DNA from 4 places in the Agrobacterium sp. NPDC090273 genome. Region 3 is predicted to be linked to each of the others. Evidence: predicted binding sites of a transcription regulator. Region 3 holds the regulator's gene; each other region holds the start of a gene.

Region 1 (5,256 bases), on a different contig from region 3:
CATCGTCAGGTAGCGCATGTCGAGCTGGTCGAGACCCATATTGTCCACGAGAAGGCGCGTCAGAGCCTCGTCTGCAATTTCCTTCGTAACTGCTTCCGCCCGCGCCACTTCAGCGAAGTCGCGCACGCGGCGCAACAGCCGCCCTGCAATTCGCGGCGTGCCGCGTGCACGTCTGGCCACTTCGCGCGCACCCTCGTCCGTCATGTTGAGGCCCATCATGCGCGCACCACGACGAACGATCGATTCCAGTTCATCGACAGTGTAAAATGAAAGCCGGACCGGAATACCGAAACGGTCGCGCAGCGGCGTCGTCAGCAGCCCGAGACGCGTCGTTGCTGCAACGAGCGTGAACTTCGACAGATCGATTTTGACCGAGCGTGCGGCCGGACCCTCCCCGATGATGAGATCGAGTTGGAAATCCTCCATTGCCGGATAGAGAATTTCCTCAACGGCGGGGTTGAGGCGGTGGATTTCGTCGATGAACAGCACATCGCGTTCTTCGAGATTGGTCAAAAGTGCTGCAAGGTCACCCGCCTTGGCAATGACTGGCCCGGACGTCGACTTGAAATTAACGCCGAGTTCCTTGGCCATAATCTGCGCAAGGGTCGTTTTGCCCAGGCCTGGAGGGCCGACGAAAAGGACATGGTCTAGCGCTTCGCCGCGGTTTTTGGCGGCTTCGATAAAGATTTTGAGATTGGCGCGCGCTTCCGCCTGGCCGGTAAAATCGTCCAGCGACTGCGGACGCATGGTTGTGTCGATATCCTCGCCACGTTTATCCGCCGAGATCAATCTTGCCGCATCGCTCATCAAGGGTATTCCGTCTTAATCGCACATTCATGGAGTGACATGTTCCACTCCCTATACCACGGGCATCGCGTTATCGCGAAAGCTCCTTCAACCCGAGACGGATAAGCTTGGCGCTATCGCTGCCCTCACCTCCGTTCTTGAGCGCGGCAGCAACCGCATTTGCTGCCTGATCTCGGGAATAGCCTAGATTGGTGAGAGCGGAGACAGCATCTGCCACCGGTGCGGGGGCGGCCCCTTCTCCGAGTTCCTGCTTCAGACCGATCGACGCCGACGGCTCTCCGGCAAAGGCAGGTGCCTTGTTGCGAAGCTCCGTCACAATGCGAACGGCGACCTTTGGACCAACGCCCGGCGCACGCGAAACAACGACCTTGTCCTGAAGCGCAATGGCATTCGCCAGTTCAGAAGGAGACAGGGTGGACAGGACAGCAAGCGCCACTTTCGAACCCACGCCCTGTACGCTCTGCAAAAGATTGAACCACTCGCGCTCCAGAGCAGAAAGAAAGCCGAAAAGCTTCAATTGATCTTCACGTACATAGGTCTCGATAAATAGTACAACGGCCTCACCCGCCGATCCGATTTTCGACAGCGTTCGCGCCGAACAATGCGCAATGTAACAGACGCCATGCACATCCACGAGGACGTAATCCCCGCCGATTTCATCGATAGTCCCTTTGAGTTTTCCAATCATGACGCCGCCCGCCGAAATAAAACCACTAAAATTTAGCCCGCCGCCAGAAGGCGGCGCATTCTATCACCACCACGATTGTGTGCGTGGCAAATGGCAATCGCCAACGCATCCGCGGCGTCGTTTCCCTTGAACTCGGCTTTCGGCATCAGGATTTTCAGCATCATGTGAATCTGCTGCTTTTCACCGTGACCAACCCCGATCACTGCTTTCTTGACCGCATTCGGCGCATATTCGGAAACCTGCAATCCAGCCCGCGCTGGAACCAGCATGGCAATACCGCGCGCCTGGCCCAGCTTCAACGTTGCGACAGCATCCTTGTTCACGAAGGTCTGCTCCACGGCCGCCTCATCAGGCTGGTAACTGTGCACGATCTCGGCCAGTCCGTCATGCAACTGGCAAAGGCGTGAGGCCAGATCCATGTCGCCATCGGATGTAACCGTACCGGAGGCAACAAAGCGCAGGCTATTGCCGAGGCTTTCAATGATGCCCCAGCCGGTACGCCGCAAACCGGGATCGATCCCGATGATTCGAATCGCGTTCTGCATAAGCCACCCTATCTTTCCGGCAGCAAACCTGCCAGCGATAAGTGAACAAAACAACAACATCCGTTAAATTTGCAGTGCAGCATTTACCTCTGTTTAAATCCCGTACCGCATTGTTTCCGGCAATAATGACAAAAGGGGAGCTGCGGACATGATGCGCCGTAGCAAAACAATTCGCCAATCGATCAGCCGGTGCCGCCATTAAGGAGAGCGGGGCTGCCGAACTGGCATTGGGGGCTACAGCAGCCATGCTGAACCGTTTTCATTCCATATCGACCAAAGTTCTGATCATTTTCCTGGCTTTGATGGCAACGTCCACAGCCGCACTGACCCTCCTCGGCTACCAGAGCAGCAGCAGCGTTCTTCAGGAACAAGCTTCGAAATCCATGGAGAGCATTCTCGTCTTCCGTGGAGACATGTTGCAGGAGCGTCTGGAACAGCTTGAAACACAGGCGGATTCCATTGCCAAGATTGAATCGTTGCAAATGGCCGTCGTGTCGATGCGCAGCGGCTGGGGTACGGTTCAGAAAAACTCAGGCGATGCGAAAGCCGAACTGCAACGTGTTTTCGTCAAGGAAAACCCCTTCGGTCAGCGTGAAAAACTTATCAAGCCGGAAAACCCAAGCGGCTTTTATTATTCCACCCACGAAAAGACCCAGACAGATATCGCCGGATACCTGCAGGGAACGCCGTTCAGCGATGTTCTCTTTGTCGACCCTAATGGCACGGTCTATTACTCCTATCTCAAGGGGCCCGCATTCGGTGAAACTGTCACCAGCGGTGCATGGGCAGATAGCGGATTGGGGGCAGCCTTTTCGCGTGGCGCTGAAAACGCCAAAAAAGCTGTGAACGACGTAGCGCAGACCAGTTTCTCCGGACTGCGGATCGACGCAGCCACAAAAGAAGCAGGCATCTATTTCGGCATACCCGTGGTCAAGTTCGAGTCGTTCAAGGGCCTCGTTCTCTTCAAGGTCAAGGAAGAGGTGTTTGCACAGATCCTTGCCAAAGGCATCGCCAAAGACAGTTCCGAACAACCCGCGATCATCGCAGCGGATGGCAAGGTCATCGGCGTAGACGGCAGCACGCTGACTGCGCTGGATGCCGGTCCTTACGGGTTTTATACCTCTGCTCTCACTTCATCGGGAATGACAGAAGCAAAGATAACGCGCGCAGACGGCGACGCTAACGCCTATGCCCGGCCATTCTCGTTTGGCGGTGAAAAATATCTTGCCGTCGAAAGCATGCTCCAAAGTGAATTGAACGCAGGCTCTGTCTCGATTGTTGGTACGCTTGCCATAATCGGGCTCTGTGTGTTGGCAGCCATGTGCGCGGCAACCGCGTTCTTTGCGCGTCGACTGTTTGCACCGCTTCAGAAGCTTGCAGGTCTGACAGGTGATGTTGCTGCCGGCAATCTTGATGCCGAGATCGGTAATCAGGACAGGAAAGACGAGATCGGCCAAATGGCACGCGCACTCGGCAGCTTCCGTGAGACACTCATCAGGCAGCGAGAGCTTGAAGCAACATCATCGCGCACCCGCGAGGAAGCTGAAACGGCGCGGCGCGCTCATCTTGCCGAACGCGAGGCCGAAGCCAGCACGCTGCAGATGGTCGTGCATTCCCTGGATGAGGGACTCGATCGTCTTGCGCACGGCAATCTCGCCTACCGGATCGAGAGCCGCTTCCCTCATGAGCTTGAAGGTCTGCGCCACAACTTCAACACCGCCATGGCGCGGCTCAGCGAAACCATGCAGGCCATTGGAGGCAATTCCGCCGCCGTTCGAAGCGGGTCCGAAGAGATGCGCGTCGGAGCCGACCAACTCGCCGAACGCACAGAGCGTCAGGCTGCATCAATTACGGAAACGGCAAGTGCCATCAAGGCTATCACCGAAGCCGTCCGCGACCAGATCGAGCGGGCTGAACAGGCGACCCGGATCGCCCGCGATGCCAGCAAGGAAGCCGCAGCCTCCGGCAACGTCATGGAACAGACAATCGCCGCGATGGAAGCCATTCAGACCTCCTCGCGGCAGATCAACCAGATCATCGGCGTGATTGACGAGATCGCATTCCAGACCAATCTGCTAGCTCTCAATGCGGGTGTGGAGGCGGCTCGCGCGGGCGAAGCCGGCAAGGGGTTCGCCGTCGTGGCTCAGGAAGTGCGCGAACTGGCACAACGCTCGGCGGCTGCAGCGAAAGAAATCACCAGCCTGCTAAAACGCTCCACCGATGAGGTGTCTACCGGCGTCACGCTTGTCGAAAAGGCCGGCGCATCACTGGCTGGCATCGGCCAGCACGTCCAGACGATCAGCACTCGCATCGAGGAGATTATGGAATCGACTCGCGAGGAGGCGCACACGCTGGCGGAGATCAACAGCACCGTGAGCGGTCTCGACGCAATGACACAGCAGAATGCGGCTATGGTGGAGGAAACAACGGCGGCGATCCACAATCTCGCTTCAGAGGCGACCGAGATGGACGGCAGGCTCGGACAGTTCGTCCTTGCCGATGGCAGCGGCCACACTGCTTTGGCCGAACAGGTCCGCTACCGCCAGGCAAGCTGACATCTGCGATTGGGGCTCTCCGCGAGCCCCAATTTTTTTGAACGCTTCATCAATTCTACGCGACGCCTATGGTAAAGGCGCACCAGCGACTTACATCGGTCGGGAACAGGACTTTCTCTAGGAGCGACGGATGATCCCTTTTTCCATTCTCGACCTCTCCCCGATCGGCGAAGGCGAGACCGTCGGTGAAGCGCTTGAAAACTCCCGCCGCATGGCAATCGAGGCGGAAGAGCACGGCTACAACCGCATCTGGCTTGCTGAACATCACGGCATGCCGGGTATCGCAAGTGCAGCCACATCGCTTGTCATCGCCCATGTCGGGGCGGCAACAAAACATATCCGGGTTGGGTCCGGTGGCATCATGCTGCCAAACCACTCCCCACTGGTGATTGCCGAACAGTTCGGCACCCTGGCAGCGCTGCTGCCCGGACGTGTCGACCTTGGCCTCGGACGCGCGCCCGGTACCGACATGCGCACAGCCCGCGCGCTTCGTCGCAATCTCGATGCCGGTGCAGAAAACTTTCCTCACGACATCATGGAGCTCCAGCGTTATTTCGGTCCGCCGGAGCCAGATCAGACGATCCTTGCCGTTCCTGGCATGAATTCGAATGTGCCGATCTGGTTGTTGGGCTCAAGTACCTATAGTGCGCATCTGGCGGCC
Region 2 (5,256 bases), on a different contig from region 3:
GAACACTGACCTGCTTGATGAAGCTGACATCATAGAGGTTACCGGTGATGTAGAGAACATTGAGCCCTTCATAGCCTGCGAAATTTGCATCGTGCGCCAGACCTTCCGGCATGTTGGGATCGCGCTCATTGATGGCATTGACGGTCTGGACAATATAATCGGGCATCGTCTCGAAACGACCATCGCTTCCGACATTGTGGATCGATGCGTCATTCCATAGCAGGTTGTTGCCGGATTGAACGGTGGCGCCGTCGGGCGCGTCTTCATTGGCGCGTACCCAGTCATTATCGTAGAGTACGGCGATCTGGCTTATGATGTTCATATCCAGCACATGGCCGCCAACGATGATCAAATCGTACTGCATGCCGATGCCAAGGAAGTTGGCGATGTTGAGCGCAGCGTTGCCACCCGTCAGTAGGCTGACGCTGGAGCCTGACGTCGTAATCGTCATCGTGTCATTGTCGCTGACGAACTGATACTGCTCCGTCCAGTGAACGAAGGACACATCGCCTTCCAGCACGCTGACACGCCACGATGTCGGGAAAATCGGCGGTTCGCCCGTTTCCTGACTGGTGTCGGCTGTGTTTTCTGCGCCTGGATAGACGCTGCGTTCGAAGGTGGCAATGTTGAAAGCCACGGTGGCGGCCTGGTCCTCCGAATGCGTGAATACGGCGGCGATTTCGTCACGGTCGCTATAGATAAAGGCCTGGGTAATGGCGTCGATCTGGTGATAATCGCCCATCACGGCCGTGACCGAAGTCATCACCCCGGTGTTGATGACCGTTGCGATGTTGGCGACGACGTTCGCGCCGGCGGCCACGTCAAGGCTGTTACCTGCCGGATCATCCTGATGTAGCGAAACATCGCTTTTCTCCGGCTCTTCTGGTGGCTTCGCTATGCCGCGATCAGGCATCCAGTCATCGAGAGACGGCTTTTCGTCTACAAGCTCGCCGTTGATATACGTGCCGCTGATGCTGTTACCTGCCAGCACGAAGTCGTGGTCCGCACCGGTGCCAAGCGAAGTGACGTCGTTATCGCGTGCATTGTCGATGTAATCATGCGCCGTTTTGGCGAGCGACTGCAGAGCTTCGTAGGTGTCGGTGCGCTGGAAATTCGCAAAAGGAGTGAACACGGATGCTTCGTTGTAAAACTCGACCGTTCGTTCCGTGACGAATGTCGTGTCGCGGCCAACATTGGGGCCGCCCGTCATGTTCAGGTAGTCGTCATCCTGAAGAATGTTGATCTGCGAGATATGCGCTATGACGGATCCGGGACCGCTATAGACGACAAGTTCCTGTTCCTCATCGAAGGAAAGGCGACCGGGAAAACGGAAATGTGCCGCTGAGATATCAACCGGTATGGCATCAGCGAGCTTTTGCACGTCGTGTTCGACCATGCGGGCGAAGTGGGGGCGCACGTAATCGAGATCATAGTGTCCTGAGCGATACTTGACGCCGGGATCGTAGTCGGCAAGAGTCAGGTCGTAGTCCCGGTCAGGAACTGCGTGGACCTCTGCAATCGGCAGCTTATCCATATCCACCGCTGCAGGGCCCTCGGCGTATTTGGTTCTCAAACGCGCCTCTTCCATCTCCGTGTCAAAAAGACCGATGAAGTGGGCAATCATGTCTGAAATTTTGTCGATTTGCATGGCGGGTCCCTCCCTGACCGCTGCGGTCGGGACCGTGGGCGAGCGCATCTCGCTGTCTCATGGGTGGAGACGCAATTTCGATGGCAGGCACCCGGTCGTCAAAACCGCAAACTGCACCGGCATCCGCCGGTGCAGTTCTTTCGTGACGAGATGGATATCAGGAGTGGTCTTCGCCGACGTCCGAGATATGCGAGTTACCGCCAGTGATGGTGACATCAACTGCGTTGGAAAGCATGTTGGCGCCCTGTACCAGTTCCAGATGGAAGCCGGAATTTGCCAGGATTGCCGAGGCGTCTGCGGTGCTTGTGCCCGAAACGTCGTCGCCTGCCTTGAGGTCCCAACCCTTGCCGTCCATATCCACGCCTTCAGCACCATGAGCTTCAGCAGCGTTCGCGCTGAGGTGGTTTTCGGCGCCGCCATTATCCATCTTGATATCCCAGGCCTTGTCCTGGTCTGCCAGATGATTGGCCTGTACGAGGCTGAAGCCCGTGTCGTTGCCGTCGCCGGTCAACGAGCTGTTCAGGATATTGTCGACATTGAGGGTGAAGGAGAAGTCGTCACCGAGGTTGAAGGTAAGATCGCCACCTGCGACACCGAGATTGCCGACGTCCTTGACATGATCGATGTTGCCGAAGTCGTCATCCGACTTGTAGAAGCTGTCTGCAGAAGACGAGTTGTAGCTACCAGTCGTGGTTTCGGTCTTGGTCGTCGTGTCGTCATCGGAATAGGAGAAAGTTTTGGTGTCCGTTTCCGTGGTCGTCTTGATGTTGGTGTCGTTGTCGCTGTACGACTTCGAGTCATAGCTCCAGTCGTAATCGCTCTTGATATCGGTGCTGGTTTTCACCGTGGTGTCGTTGTCGTTCACCGTCTTGGTGTCGTTATCGTAGCTGTTTTCGCGATTGTCGCCATTGCCGATTGCAACATCGATCTTTGCGTCAACATCAACTTTGGTTTCAGTGCTGTTGTCGCTGTTGTCGCTGTTGTCGCTGTAGTCGTTGTTGCGATTTTCGCCGTTGGCTACGCCGACATTGCTGTCGTCAACCTTGGCATCGTTTGTCGACGTGTTCGCGAAGCCTTCGGACAGCGCGCCAATTTTGGTGATGTCGTCGCCCGCAGGCTGTGGATTGTAACCCATTTCAAGTTCCTCCGAGAAAAAAGTTCGGAGCAGCTTTCGAAATCCCTCTCATCTTAAATGGGATTTTTATCGCGCTTACTCCGTTGTTGCACAATTTTGCAGACATACGCGGTACGGTTTATCTGCGGTTTGGCATTCGCCCCTTGAGGGGTTCTCTGTCGTTGTATGCATGTGCACCACTCACTACTCAGGCGCACAAATCCGTCCCGGGCTTTGCAAAAAAGCCGGGCGGCATTCTTTATTTTTTCAGTGTCATTTATGATGGAAGGGAACCGGCAGTATCAAACACACGTTATTGTCGGAGAGCCTTTTCATCAGTCGCTGTTGGTTGGCGACGGTCAGACTGTGGCGCAGAAAAAGCGTGGTTCCTAGATATCAATTCGGGCTAAACTGAACGAGCCAGCTACTCCCGGCGCGTGTCCATCAAGCGGTTCGAGGGCCCCGGATTTCCTTAAAATCAAAAAATATATGAGGCAATGTCCCAGGAAACGGGGACTTTTGGTTCTTATGGTTTATTTCAGCGGGTTCGTGCCTGATATCCCGTTTCGGAACATATATGTATGTTCACATGCAAAATTGTATCAACCTGTGGTTTTGTTTTCGGAAATTTCAAAACCTTTGATGCGAATTTTCTAATACATTTGTCGGATGATTGCGGGCGTGCTGCACGCTATTATCGCCGTGTAACCAATTTTGTACGCCGTTTGAAAGAAATAACCCGTTTGGGCCATTTATTTACACTGCTTTTCGTATTAGCCTAATTAACAGGTAATTAATGATAGTTGACACGAAATTATAGGGGATGGGGGTCTCCTGGTTTCACCGACTGGCGAGCACGCAGGGTAAACAAAATAAAAAGAAGAAAGTCACGCGTTAAAGCTTAAGGGAGGCGTTAATGTTCATGGGATCGTCAAACTTCGCAGCAGCCAAACAGAGCAATGTCACCACGCCTATAAGTGGAACTGTTCTGGTCATCGCGGACGCGGATCTATTTTCCGAGTGCCTAGCAGAGGCGCTGGGCAAAAAGTTCCCCGCATACGCAGTGGTGAGCGTCGGCTCATCAGCCGAAATTCGCGACAACTATGGTTCTGAAGTCCGCCTGGTTTTGCCCTATCGCATATCAGGTGGCCGTCTTCAGGCCGTTCTCGAAGAGGTGAGGGATAAACACCCTGACGCACCAATAGCGTTGGTGGTTGAAACGATCGACAAATTCGAAGATCACCTCAAGCAACTTGTGAGCACGCGGATTATTGATGGCGTGCTTCCCCTCAATCTCCGGCTCGATGTGTTCATGGCGGCTGTGGACCTTCTCATGAAGGGCGGGGAACACTTTCCCGCAGCTCTCCTCGGCAGGCTGACACCTTATTCCCATGCGGTGCATGGAGGTGGGGTTAAATCAGGTGCGGTGATCGCCAATCGTGCGGACGCACTCGCGGTCAGCAAAAGTGAAATTGCTGCTCTGACAACACGCGAAGTTCAAATTCTCGATCTTTTGTGCAAGGGAACGCAGAACAAGATCATCGCGGATCGGCTTCACTTGTCTGAAAACACGGTCAAGGTTCACGTTCGCAACATATATAAAAAGATGAACGTGCGAAACCGGACGGAGGCCGCTTCAAGGTTCTTCAACAAGGACGACGGGAATAATTCCGGCGGTGGCTGGCGGAACTGAAGCCGTAAGCCTGTGCATCAATGGATGCAAAGGGTGCACACGACGTCAGGGACGCAGGAAGCAACGTGACTTTTGCCCGAAGCCGCTCGGCGAGCATATATATGGTGAGGAGCCGGAGTAGATTGTCCGCGCCGTTTTGGGGGCCGTGCTTTCCTCAGCGACCAAAACAACGTTGGCTTTTCCCGACTTCTGATAACCGTAGGATTTCTTCGCGGGCTCGACCTTGGCATTGATCGTTGACGTTTCTGCCGATGCGGTCTTGAAAACGTTATCTTCAACGAGTGAACACGAAGCTGTTCCAATCGCGGTCGCAAGCAGTGCACAGGCCGCAAATAAGGGATAACGGCGCACCGTCTTTCCGGCATGGGAATAAGACTTTTCATTCATCATGCTTGTCCCCTGAAGTTCAGCATGTTTCAGATCTCTACCGGCTATCGCCTGGCGGCATCTTTTGCGCCGTTTGGCGAACAGTTTAACCCCGACCGGTGGAAGCAAGCTCATGCTATTGCTTAATAAGAAAGGCATAATGGAGGCATAGTTAAAAAGGATTAAATGAAAGACGGAATCGAGGTGTTATTCGAATAATCAATTGTAATATTCTGGAAAAATTTCGTTGACGGTTCGATCAGTCCGCATATCATCAAAGTTGAACTCTACCGAATGCCGAGAAATATTCCCTCACAAGAAGTAAAAATCGAGGGGTTATATTCTGGGATATCACGCAATCTAAGGTTTGAAAAAGAAACGAGATGAATCAGTACGCTGATTCATCATGGGGAGGAGTGTGTGTAATGCGTAATT
Region 3 (5,256 bases):
TCCGATGAGCAAAGGGCGAAGGCGATTGAGGATATCGGCAAGGCGCTGGCTGCAGCGGGTCAGGGCTTTACCTGCCACAGAAGTCTCTGGTGCGCTGCCCGCAGCGCCAAGGGCCAGCGCATCGTCGTTCTCGAGGATACGTCGCTGACCGGGGCAGCCTGCGATATCGCCGATATCATCGTCACCAGCAGACGAACCTCATTCCAGCAGTGCCGTTCGGGCGCGGTGCTGTTCAGCCGCGATGTCCTGCGGCGCATAGGTTCGGTGGAAATGACGCTGTCTCATGAGAATGAAGGCGGGCCGATTGGACGGTTGGCGACGGCCATGGCGGGCACGAACCGCCCTTGGAGCGAACACCGCTCCTATGATTGGAAAACTCGGTCGTTTGACCGTGAGACATCTGAAACGATCGAGGAACTGGTTGCGGCGACGCCATAAGGGCCGCCGCACCAATGACGATTTTTCAAGCCTGGCTGCGCAGATCGGCAACCACGGTTGAGACGTCGCGGATCTCCTGTTCATGCGGTTCGTCGCGCCAGATTTCCTTCAGGCCGGCGTCGTACCAGTCGCGCATCGCCGGAAGGGCGAGAAGACGCTCCAGATAGGCTTTTGCCGCTGGTGAAAGGTCGGCGCCAAAGGACTGAAAACGGAACGCCACGGGTGAGAAGAAGGCGTCGACAGCGGTAAACTCCGCACCGGCCAGATACGGGCCACCAAAGCGGGAGAGCCCCTCGCTCCACAGTGCATCGATCCGGGCAATATCCGCCGCAAGACCCTTATTGTCCGGGTTCGGCGTGGCACGGATGCCGACGCACATGGGGTAGAAATTGCGCAGCGAGAAAAAGCCGGCATGCATTTCGCTGGCCGCGGACCGCGACCATGCGCGGGCGATGGCGTCAGCGGCCCAGACGCCATCATGCCGTTCCGCCAGATATTCGACGATCGAAAGTGATTCCCACACTGTCGTCGTGCCATCCACCAGGCAGGGCACCTTGCCGGTTGGCGAAAAAGTGGTGAAGGGCACATCCTGCCCGAATGGCACGAGCTTTTCGTTGAAGTCGATGCCCAGCGTGCGCATCAGCACCCACGGTCGCAGCGACCAGGACGAGTAGTTCTTGTTGGCGATATAAAGATCGTACATGGCATGCTCCCCGATATGATCTGGCTTTCTTACGACCAGGATACACGCTTCGAATATCGAAAATATTCCATGGCTCCCATAAGCCGAAATGATGGGTCGGTTCGAAATGAGCCGTTACACCGGATCATGCAATCAGACCGGCACGCTGTCATCCAGCGAAGCGGGCCGGTTCAGTCGAAATCAGACCGTCTGCCCCCCGCGCTTCCTCATCGTTTTCTCGCGCCAACAGATGCCGACCGGACTGGCTTGGCTTCTGTTGTGAAGGATCACCGTCGCTCGACCAACGTTTTTCGCGGGAGCGCTCCGGCAGGCGGTGTCTCGTCAGACAAAACGCAGCCTCACGATTTATTCGGCAAGACTATCCAGCACCCGACCAATCTCTCTCCATCATGCCAAAGATTGTTCATATCCCTGCCGAGATAAAGCCGATGCTCAGGACCCGGTTCCACACCGGATCTGTGTTTCAGCCCTTTATGGGCACGACGCAAAACACCGCAAATGACACAATCCATTGTGTCACGCCCAAAAGCAAAACCGCCAGCCAATGGCCAGCGGTTCAAGCGTCGATACAGATCGATGCGGCGTTAGTGATAACGCCGGATAAGGCCAACCAGCTTGCCCTGGATTTTCACCCGGTCAGGTCCGAAGATTCGGGTTTCATAGGCCGGGTTTGCAGCCTCGAGCGCAATCGAAGCGCCCTTGCGGCGGAAGCGTTTCAGCGTTGCCTCTTCGTCATCCACCAGTGCCACAACGATGTCGCCCGGATTGGCCGTGCTGCCATCGCGAATGATGACGGTATCGCCATCAAAGATACCGGCCTCGATCATCGAGTCGCCCTTGACCTCCAGCGCGTAGTGTTCGCCAGAACCCAGCATGTCCACAGGCACTGCCACGTCATGCGTGTTGTTCTGGATCGCCGAAATCGGCACACCGGCCGCGATACGGCCCATGACGGGAACATTGACCGCACCGGCAAAATCATTGCTGGCGGGTTTCAGCGATGGGGCAGGGGCTGGCTCAGGCGCCTTAGGCTTGCCAAGGCTGCCTTCGATAACGCTTGGCGAGAAGCCGCGTTGCGGTTTCAGGCCGGGCGAATAGGCCTCGGGCAGCTTGATGACTTCAAGTGCGCGCGCCCTGTTCGGTAGCCGGCGAATAAATCCGCGTTCTTCAAGCGCGGTAATCAACCGGTGGATACCGGATTTGGAAGCAAGATCGAGTGCATCCTTCATTTCATCGAAGGACGGCGGCACGCCGGATTCTTTCATTCGCTCATGAATGAAGAGAAGCAATTCCTGTTGTTTGCGCGTCAGCATGAGGAAAACACCCTTGAGAATCGCATCGAAAAGTTGCGAAACAAATACAGAACGAACACTATATGTTCCATATGTGTTCTGCAATCCCCTAAAATTTCGTGAAACTGCAATCGGTTATTTTGATGAGTGACGCGTTTTGTTCCGGTTGTGTGTCCCAGGCCCCCGAAACAGCGTTTCAGGCAAATTGATCCAGCTCCTAAAGCGCGTCACGCAATCTCACGTCGGCCAGCGCACCAAGGCTTCGCGGCCAGCTTCCGTCAAACCATAGACGCCCCGCTCAAGCCGTTCGAACCAGCCATAGACGTTCGATTGCAATATCTTGCCGGCATCGGGGGCGTTCAACTTGACTTCCCGAAGCCGGAGCGGTCCTTCGGAGAGCGCTTTCGCACATCCCAGCGCCTGCTGGCGATAGGCTGTCATCTGCGGCATGCGTGTGCTGCCGCCAAGGACCGGATCACCCTTGCGTTTCTGGTGTTCGCGCATCAGCCGCGAGCGTCGTTTCGGGTTGGTGCGCGGCATCGGCGATACCGAACTGACGATGACACTGACATGACCGCCTTCGGAGACGGCAAGCATGCCAATTCCCAGCCGCCGGCAAAGATCGCGGTAACGCTTATCGGTCTCGCGCCCTCGGCCACTGACAGACATTTTTGCCGCGATCCAGACTTCGTCGGATATCGCGGCACGATCGATCGCCTGAAGGATCAGCTCGAGATTGAAGGCGAGTTTCAGTTCGCACACCACCACCACAGGCGGATCACCGTCACTCATCCCGACAAGGTCGCAGCCGCCGATTTCGCCCTTTACCGTATAGCCGGCATTTTCAAGGAAGGCTTTCACAGGTTGGTAGAGGGAGGTTTCCATGCGGGCACTCGGAAGAAAGAATCGTCTGGCGACCATACAGCAAGACGGTGCTGGATCACGACACCCCTTGAAAACTGAGGGGCGCCACCTCATCTAGGGATCATCACCCGTTATCGATGGCTTGCAGCAGTGGTTTTCCTCGCGCAATGCTGTCCGGGTCTGCAAAGGGCGCTCTCCAGAAACGGATCGAGCGCCCTTTGTGTTTTTCGCAACGGGTCTCGATGGAAAAAGGCATCAGGATAAATCTCCGGGGATTGCCGCAACCCCGCAGGCTTCGAATGAAAACGCTTACACCTTTTTTACGATCTTCTCAGCTTCCCACGTCTCTGGGTTGCCAAATGGCTGTGTCACGATATCTACGGCCCTGCTTTCGAGGGTCATGTGGACATGACCGGATCGTCTTGTGGGACAGAAGGCTCTTTGCCGCTCAAAGCATCTTTCTGAAATCGTGATGGATCGCTGCCAGTGTCTCCGCATGGAGATATGGCGCGTGAGCGGGAAAATTTCGCATGAAACGCATGAAATTCGCATTGTTTCTGGGCCTGCTGGTGGCCACGGGATGCCAGACCGTGTCGCCCAATTCTCCGGAAGCTTTGAAGCGCGCCGAATATGACCGGTTGCTTTTGAACTCCACAGTCGCCAACTGCAAATTGATCGTGGAGCTCAATCAGAAGCGCAAGGCGCAGAACAAGGAGCCGACGCGGGATAACCAGTGCGCATATATCCTGAAGAACAACAATCTCAACGCCGGGCCGCACGCCGCCAACTTCATTCCCGACGTCGGTATCAACGGTATCCCGATCCCGCTCGGCAGTCTGGTGCGCCTCGCCGTTGTTGCAGACAGAAACCAGCGCGAAAAGAAAGCGCTGGAAGCAACGCTGCCCGCCTGGGTCTCCGCTCAGGGCGAAACCGCCACGCACGTCTATCGCATCCTGCTGACGCAGGGCTTCAAGCCGGATGAGGTGGACGGACTGAAGGGCAGCGGCAAGTTTGCCGATGCCGTGAGATCGGCCGCACCGTTTGTGCAGTTCGTCAAGGACAATCCTGACACGGTAAAAAGGGCGCAGGCTTAGTTCGCCCTTCGTTGTTTGACGGGTGAAGATGTCCATCAGGTCATCTCCACCCGCTACCCGCCTGACATGCGGTTTTGGCATGTCCGGCGGTCTTGCTGCTCCCGGCCGCCGGTGCCGGTTACTGCCATGATTTGCCAGCATTGTTGCTGATGTGCTTTGGTATGGTTCGGCGTGCCGTCTGACACGGGCGCCGATCTTGCCGGAGAGGGAGCTTGTCATGGCAAAGCCTGTTGATGTCGACCATCTTGTCCTGCCCGTTGGCAACATTGAAACCGCATCACGACGGCTTTCCAGTCTCGGTTTTACGCTGGCCCCGCTGGCGCTCCATCCCTTCGGCACGCAAAACGCCTGCATCTTTTTCGAAGATGGCACCTATCTGGAGCCTCTCGCCATTGCTGACCCGGATAAGTATCGGGCGTCGATAGAGGCTGGCGATGTCTTTACCGGCAGGGATCAGGCTTTTCGGAACGCACATGGCAGCGATGGCTTTTCCGCGCTGGTCGCCAAAACCGACGATGCTCTGGCCGATCATCAGCGCTTTGTCGAAACCGGTATTTCGGCTGGCGATGTTTTCGATTTTTCCCGGCCGGTGACGTTGCCGGATGGGTCGCAAAGCGAAGCATCTTTCCGGCTGGCTTTTGCGGCGGAGGGCAGCGCGTCCGATTTCTTTTTCTTCGCCTGCCAGCGGGTCAAGGCCCTGCCGGGGGATCGCTCCGCGCTTGTGCGCCATGACAATGGTGTCATCGGTCTCGGCGAAATCCAGCTGGTGTCGGATGATCCTTCTGCGGCCGCACCGCTTGTCGAGGCCGTCTTTCAGGTTGATCGCAAGGTGTCGCCGGATGGTGATGTTCTGTTCGAGGCCGGC
Region 4 (5,256 bases), on a different contig from region 3:
CTTCAGCCAGGGGCACTTCCTTGAAACGGACAAAGGCCGTCATCTTGTGACTGTCGCGACGGACGGATTTTTCCATGTGCCGGGCGTCAACGACATCCGGGTCGGACTTGAATTGCAGAAGTGCCCGATCGTCACGCAACCGCCACAACAAACGATAGAGCAGAGCAAACCGGGCACGATCACTGTGACAGATGACGGCCTCGGCAAGCGGCAGGAATGCAGAGGGAACACTGAAAGACGCGGAACCTGTTGCTGCGGGGAAAACGGAGCCCTCGTCAAAACCAAACAAATCCGCGCTATCGTCACGACATCGCCAGTCTATCTGGTCTGGTGAAATACCGGACAGAAGACAGGCGCGCGCGGCATTGCGCCACTCGGCAAAATCTCCCCGTCCCTCCAGCACGATCCTATACATTACAGCAACGACAATTGTTCCGGCTGCGGTGCGAACATGGCACGCAGATCGGGGCGTTCCGTCAGCTTTCCCGGCACCCAGCCATCTGCCACCACAAACGCCTTCACCTTTTTCAAGGAAGCGCCAAAGCGTCCGATATCCTCGAGCCGCAACCGGCGAAATCGCCGGGATGACAGGATTGAATTGACGGTTTTGACGCCAAACCCCGGAACACGCAGCAAAAGCTCTCGATCCGCTTTGTTCACATCCACCGGAAACGACTGCCGATTGCCGAGCGCCCAGGCGAGCTTCGGATCGATATCGAGGTCCAGCATCCCGTTCTTTTGTGTGGAGGTAATTTCGCCGATATCGAAGCCGTAAAACCGGTAAAGCCAATCGGCCTGGTACAGCCTGTGCTCCCGCATCAGTGGCGGCTTGATCAACGGCAGGTTTTTCGACGAATCAGGGATCGGGCTGAAGGCTGAATAATAGACGCGTCGCAAACCATAGCTGCCATAGAGCCGCGCACTTGTTGAAAGAATGGTGCCGTCATCCGCACCATCGGCGCCGACAATCATCTGCGTGCTTTGCCCTGCGGGAGCAAACTTTTTGACACGCTTGCTTTTCAGCGTCGGCTCACCCGCCTCTTCGATCTTGAGGCGAATATCGGCCATCGACCGTCGGATATTGTTGGGATGTTTCTCCGGCGCGAATTTGCCGATACCGCTATCGGTTGGAAGCTCGATATTGATCGACAGGCGGTCGGCATAAAGTCCGGCCTCTTCCACAAGATGCGCAGACGCTTCCGGAATGGATTTCAGATGGATGTAACCGCGAAATCCATGCGTTACTCTCAATTCGCGAGCGACACGCACCAATTCTTCCATCGTGTGGTCAGACGAGCGAATGATGCCGGAGGATAGAAAAAGGCCTTCGATGTAGTTTCGCCGATAGAACTCCAACGTCAACCAGACGACCTCCTCGACGGTAAAGCGTGCCCGCTCGACATTGCTTGAGGAGCGATTGATGCAATAGGCGCAATCGTAGATACAGAAATTGGTCAGCAGGATTTTCAACAGGGAGATGCATCGACCATCTGGCGCATAAGCGTGGCAGATGCCCGAACCTTCTGTAGAGCCAAGACCGCCGCTTGCGGAAGAGTTTCGTTTCGTGGTGCCACTGGACGCACAAGACGCATCGTACTTCGCTGCGTCCGAAAGAATGGCAAGCCGCTCTTTGATTGACTTTCTCATACTATGTTCTCTATATGTTCCGATGACGAAAGTCAATTAAACTGCATAAGATACTGAATTTCATAGCGATTATCGGGAAGTTTAATTTTCTGGCATTTCGCTGTCGTCTTCTGATATAGTCGGTTTAATTCTGATTTTGACACGGTTCCGGAGCTCTGCTTCGGAACCTGTTTCTTTTTGTGTCTGCGAATACCGCGGCTCGAATGCGAAGGAATAAGAAATGGTAGAAAAAGTACCGATGACTCAGGGTGGATTCGTCAAGTTGCAGGAAGAGCTGCGTTGGCGCCAGCAGGAGGAGCGTCCGCGCATCATCGAGGCAATTTCGGAAGCGCGCGCCCACGGCGACCTTTCGGAAAACGCCGAATACCACGCCGCCAAGGAAGCCCAGAGCCACAATGAAGGCCGCATCACCGAACTGGAAGATCTGACCGCCCGTGCGGAAGTCATCGATCTCTCCAAGATGTCCGGCTCCAAGATCAAGTTTGGCGCCACTGTGAAGCTTGTCGATGAGGATAGCGACGAAGAAAAGACCTACCAGATCGTTGGCGACCAGGAAGCCGACGTGAAGGCTGGCCGCATCTCCATTTCTTCGCCCATCGCCCGCGCCCTGATTGGCAAGGAAGTCGGCGACAGCATCGAAGTCAATGCACCGGGCGGCGCAAGAGGATACGAGATCCTCGCCGTACAGTGGGGCTGATAGCCGCCAGGTGTCACGTGTGCCATCGGACGCGTAGACACGCCGCATCTGCTTGAAATCTTGCATCTCTGTTCCGCTCGGGTGACGTCATTCGAGCGGAATGTGTTTTAGCGGAACAGACGGAACGTTAAATTTGTCTCGGGTCGATCTCAAAGATGTGCAGGTGCTTGCGCCGAATTTTAAAAAAAGACTTTCGGGCGTAACGTCCACCATCGTTCAGCTTATTCCGGCCCAGAACCGGATGGGACAAAAGGTGGCAGCTATCGGCCCGGGCCTGCCTGCACATTTGCCGTGTGTACGCTTCCGCGATCTTTGGCGGCTTTGGCTGACCGGTCCGCTCGGCGGACCTCGCATATGGCATGCACGACGCAACATCGAAATGTTGCCGGGCATCATCATGCGCGACGTGCTCCGTATGAAGGTCAAGCTTCTCTTCACCTCCGCCGCACAAAGACGACACTCCGGCTACACCCGCTGGCTGATTTCGAAAATGGATGCGGTCGTGGCGACCAGCGGTCGCTCCGGATCGTTTCTGGAAATTCCGCATCAGGTCATCATGCATGGCGTTGATACGACGCTGTTTCATCCCGGCAAAACGGACGAGGACACGATAGCGGCAACTGGCCTTCCGGGTCGACATCTGGTCGGTTGTTTTGGGCGTGTCCGTCACCAGAAGGGCACTGATCTTTTCGTTCGCGCCATGATCGAGCTGCTGCCCGACTATCCCGAATGGACCGCGGTGGTCTCCGGCCGGGTCACGCCCGAACATAAGGCTTTCGGTGACGCGCTGAAGTCCGATACAGAAGCCGCTGGCCTCACACAACGCATCATCTTTCAGGGTGAAGTGGATGACATCAAACCCTGGTACAGACGTCTGTCGCTCTACGTTGCCCCTTCCCGCAACGAAGGTTTCGGCCTCACGCCATTGGAGGCCATGGCATCCGATGTCGCCGTCGTCGCCAGCGATGCGGGCGCTTACGCGGAAATGATCGTCGAGGGAGAGACCGGCATGGTCGTCAAGGCTGGCGACTACGATTCGCTGCGTGATGCGATCAGAAGCTATCTCGCCGATCCGAAGAAAACGCGGCAACACGCACATGCCGGACTCCATCATGTCCGCACCGCCTTCCCGCTGGAAAACGAATCGGAACGGCTAGGCGCGCTCTACGACAAGCTACGGCAGAGCTGAAAAAGCGCGCAGTCGCCTGCGCGCTAAAGAGATTAGACTTCGACAAGTCCAACGCGTTTGACCTGACGGATCGTCAGCATGGTGCGCACCGTATCTACATTCTCGTCGGCAGTCAGAACCTCAATGACGAAATCCTGGAACTCCGTCAGGTTTTTTGCCACGCAGTGCAGCAGAAAATCGCTTTCGCCTGAGACCATCCACGCCTGCCGCACCAGCGACCATCCGCCCGTTGCAGCAGCGAAGGCTTTGAGATTGCTGTCCGATTGGCGCTTGAGACCGACCATGCAGAAGGCAACGAGATCGAAGCCGAGTTTCGGCGCGTTCAACATGGCGTGATAGCCTTCGATGACACCGGCCTCTTCCAGCTTACGCACGCGCCTGAGACACGGCGGCGCTGAAATGCCGACCCGTTCAGCAAGCTCCACATTCGTCATGCGGCCGTCACGCTGCAATTCGCGCAATATTTTCAGATCGATGGCATCGAGTTCGACGCTGGTCACGGAGAGTTCCTCTTTGAGCAGAAGAACTTCCTTGTACTATTCGGGGCAGGATTCGCAAGAATATGCCGCTCTCGGGACACAAAATTACACAGGCATCCACAACTGCCTTGTTGGTAACGCAAGGCTGCCCTTGAATAAAGGCACTAGACAACCTTAAATACCGGCAATTGAAGGGTTGCGGCATTGCCTCTACCCCTGCTGAAAGGAACACCCCATGTCTGCCCGCCACACCAAGGTATTAATCATCGGTTCCGGCCCCGCCGGCTACACGGCCGCGATCTACGCTGCGCGCGCGATGCTGAAACCTGTGCTGATTGCCGGCATGGAACAGGGTGGCCAATTGATGATCACCACGGATGTTGAAAACTATCCAGGCTTTGCCGATCCTATTCAGGGTCCTTGGCTGATGGATCAGATGCTAAAGCAGGCAACCCACGTCGGTGCAGAAATCGTCAATGACCTCGTAACCGAAGTTGAAACCACAGTACGCCCCTTCGTTGTCCGCACCGATTCCGGACAGGTCTGGACCGCAGACACACTGATTATTGCGACCGGCGCGAAAGCCAAGTGGCTTGGCATCGAAAGCGAACAGCACTTTCAGGGCTTTGGCGTTTCGGCCTGCGCGACCTGCGATGGCTTCTTCTATCGCAACAAGGATGTGATCGTCGTGGGTGGCGGAAATTCCGCAGTCGAGGAAGCACTCTATCTCGCCCATATCGCCAAGACCGTCACCGTCGTACATCGGCGCGACAGCTTCCGCTCGGAAAAGATCCTTCAGGAGCGCCTGTTCGCCAAGGAAAACGTCAAGATCCTCTGGAACACGGAAGTGGCTGAGATCACCGGCGCACCTGCCAAGCACCCAATGCCACCATCGGTGTCCGGTGCGAAGTTGCGCGACACGAAGACCGGCGAAATCAGCGAAATGCCGATCGACGGCGTCTTCGTCGCAATTGGTCACGCGCCGGCCGTCGAACTGTTCAAGGGCAAAGTGAAACTCAAGGACAATGGCTACATGTGGACGGCTGCCGATTCCACGGCAACGAGTGTTGAAGGCATTTTTGCTGCCGGCGACGTGACTGACGACATCTATCGACAGGCTATCACGGCCGCTGGCATGGGTTGCATGGCAGCACTCGAGGCCGAACGTTATCTGACCGCACATCAACCGCTTGCGGTAGCAGCCGAATAATCGAAAGGCAGGATCGGCATGGCGATGCCATTGG

The links. The regulator LexA, encoded in region 3, represses DNA repair genes until DNA is damaged. The targets are predictions, from matches to a motif close to TGTTCNNNNTGTGTTCNG.
Region 1: the regulator LexA is predicted to act here: its motif matches at 2,082-2,099, upstream of ruvC (crossover junction endodeoxyribonuclease RuvC).
Region 2: the regulator LexA is predicted to act here: its motif matches at 3,016-3,033, upstream of ACIQT8_RS17535 (fibrinogen-binding protein).
Region 4: the regulator LexA is predicted to act here: its motif matches at 1,652-1,669, upstream of ACIQT8_RS11090 (putative DNA modification/repair radical SAM protein).

The regions. Positions count from the first base shown of each region.
Region 1 covers NZ_JBIVYN010000002.1:330,388-335,643, forward strand. The annotation lists gene ruvB (Holliday junction branch migration DNA helicase RuvB) at 1-807, opposite strand, end outside; gene ruvA (Holliday junction branch migration protein RuvA) at 878-1,495, opposite strand; gene ruvC (crossover junction endodeoxyribonuclease RuvC) at 1,528-2,040, opposite strand; gene ACIQT8_RS07835 (methyl-accepting chemotaxis protein) at 2,286-4,595, shown strand; gene ACIQT8_RS07840 (LLM class flavin-dependent oxidoreductase) at 4,726-5,256, shown strand, end outside.
Region 2 covers NZ_JBIVYN010000006.1:225,101-230,356, forward strand. The annotation lists gene ACIQT8_RS17530 (hypothetical protein) at 1-1,648, opposite strand, end outside; gene ACIQT8_RS17535 (fibrinogen-binding protein) at 1,806-2,783, opposite strand; gene ACIQT8_RS17540 (LuxR C-terminal-related transcriptional regulator) at 3,679-4,455, shown strand; gene ACIQT8_RS17545 (hypothetical protein) at 4,501-4,845, opposite strand; gene ACIQT8_RS17550 (UDP-glucuronic acid decarboxylase family protein) at 5,247-5,256, shown strand, end outside.
Region 3 covers NZ_JBIVYN010000001.1:915,997-921,252, reverse strand. The annotation lists gene ACIQT8_RS04575 (ComEC/Rec2 family competence protein) at 1-438, shown strand, start outside; gene ACIQT8_RS04570 (glutathione S-transferase family protein) at 464-1,141, opposite strand; gene lexA (transcriptional repressor LexA) at 1,726-2,454, opposite strand; gene ACIQT8_RS04560 (DUF2161 domain-containing phosphodiesterase) at 2,671-3,318, opposite strand; gene ACIQT8_RS04555 (hypothetical protein) at 3,828-4,391, shown strand; gene ACIQT8_RS04550 (VOC family protein) at 4,609-5,256, shown strand, end outside.
Region 4 covers NZ_JBIVYN010000003.1:373,206-378,461, reverse strand. The annotation lists gene ACIQT8_RS11095 (UdgX family uracil-DNA binding protein) at 1-415, opposite strand, end outside; gene ACIQT8_RS11090 (putative DNA modification/repair radical SAM protein) at 415-1,647, opposite strand; gene greA (transcription elongation factor GreA) at 1,868-2,344, shown strand; gene ACIQT8_RS11080 (glycosyltransferase family 4 protein) at 2,478-3,533, shown strand; gene ACIQT8_RS11075 (Lrp/AsnC family transcriptional regulator) at 3,566-4,033, opposite strand; gene trxB (thioredoxin-disulfide reductase) at 4,248-5,222, shown strand; gene ACIQT8_RS11065 (LysR family transcriptional regulator VtlR) at 5,247-5,256, shown strand, end outside.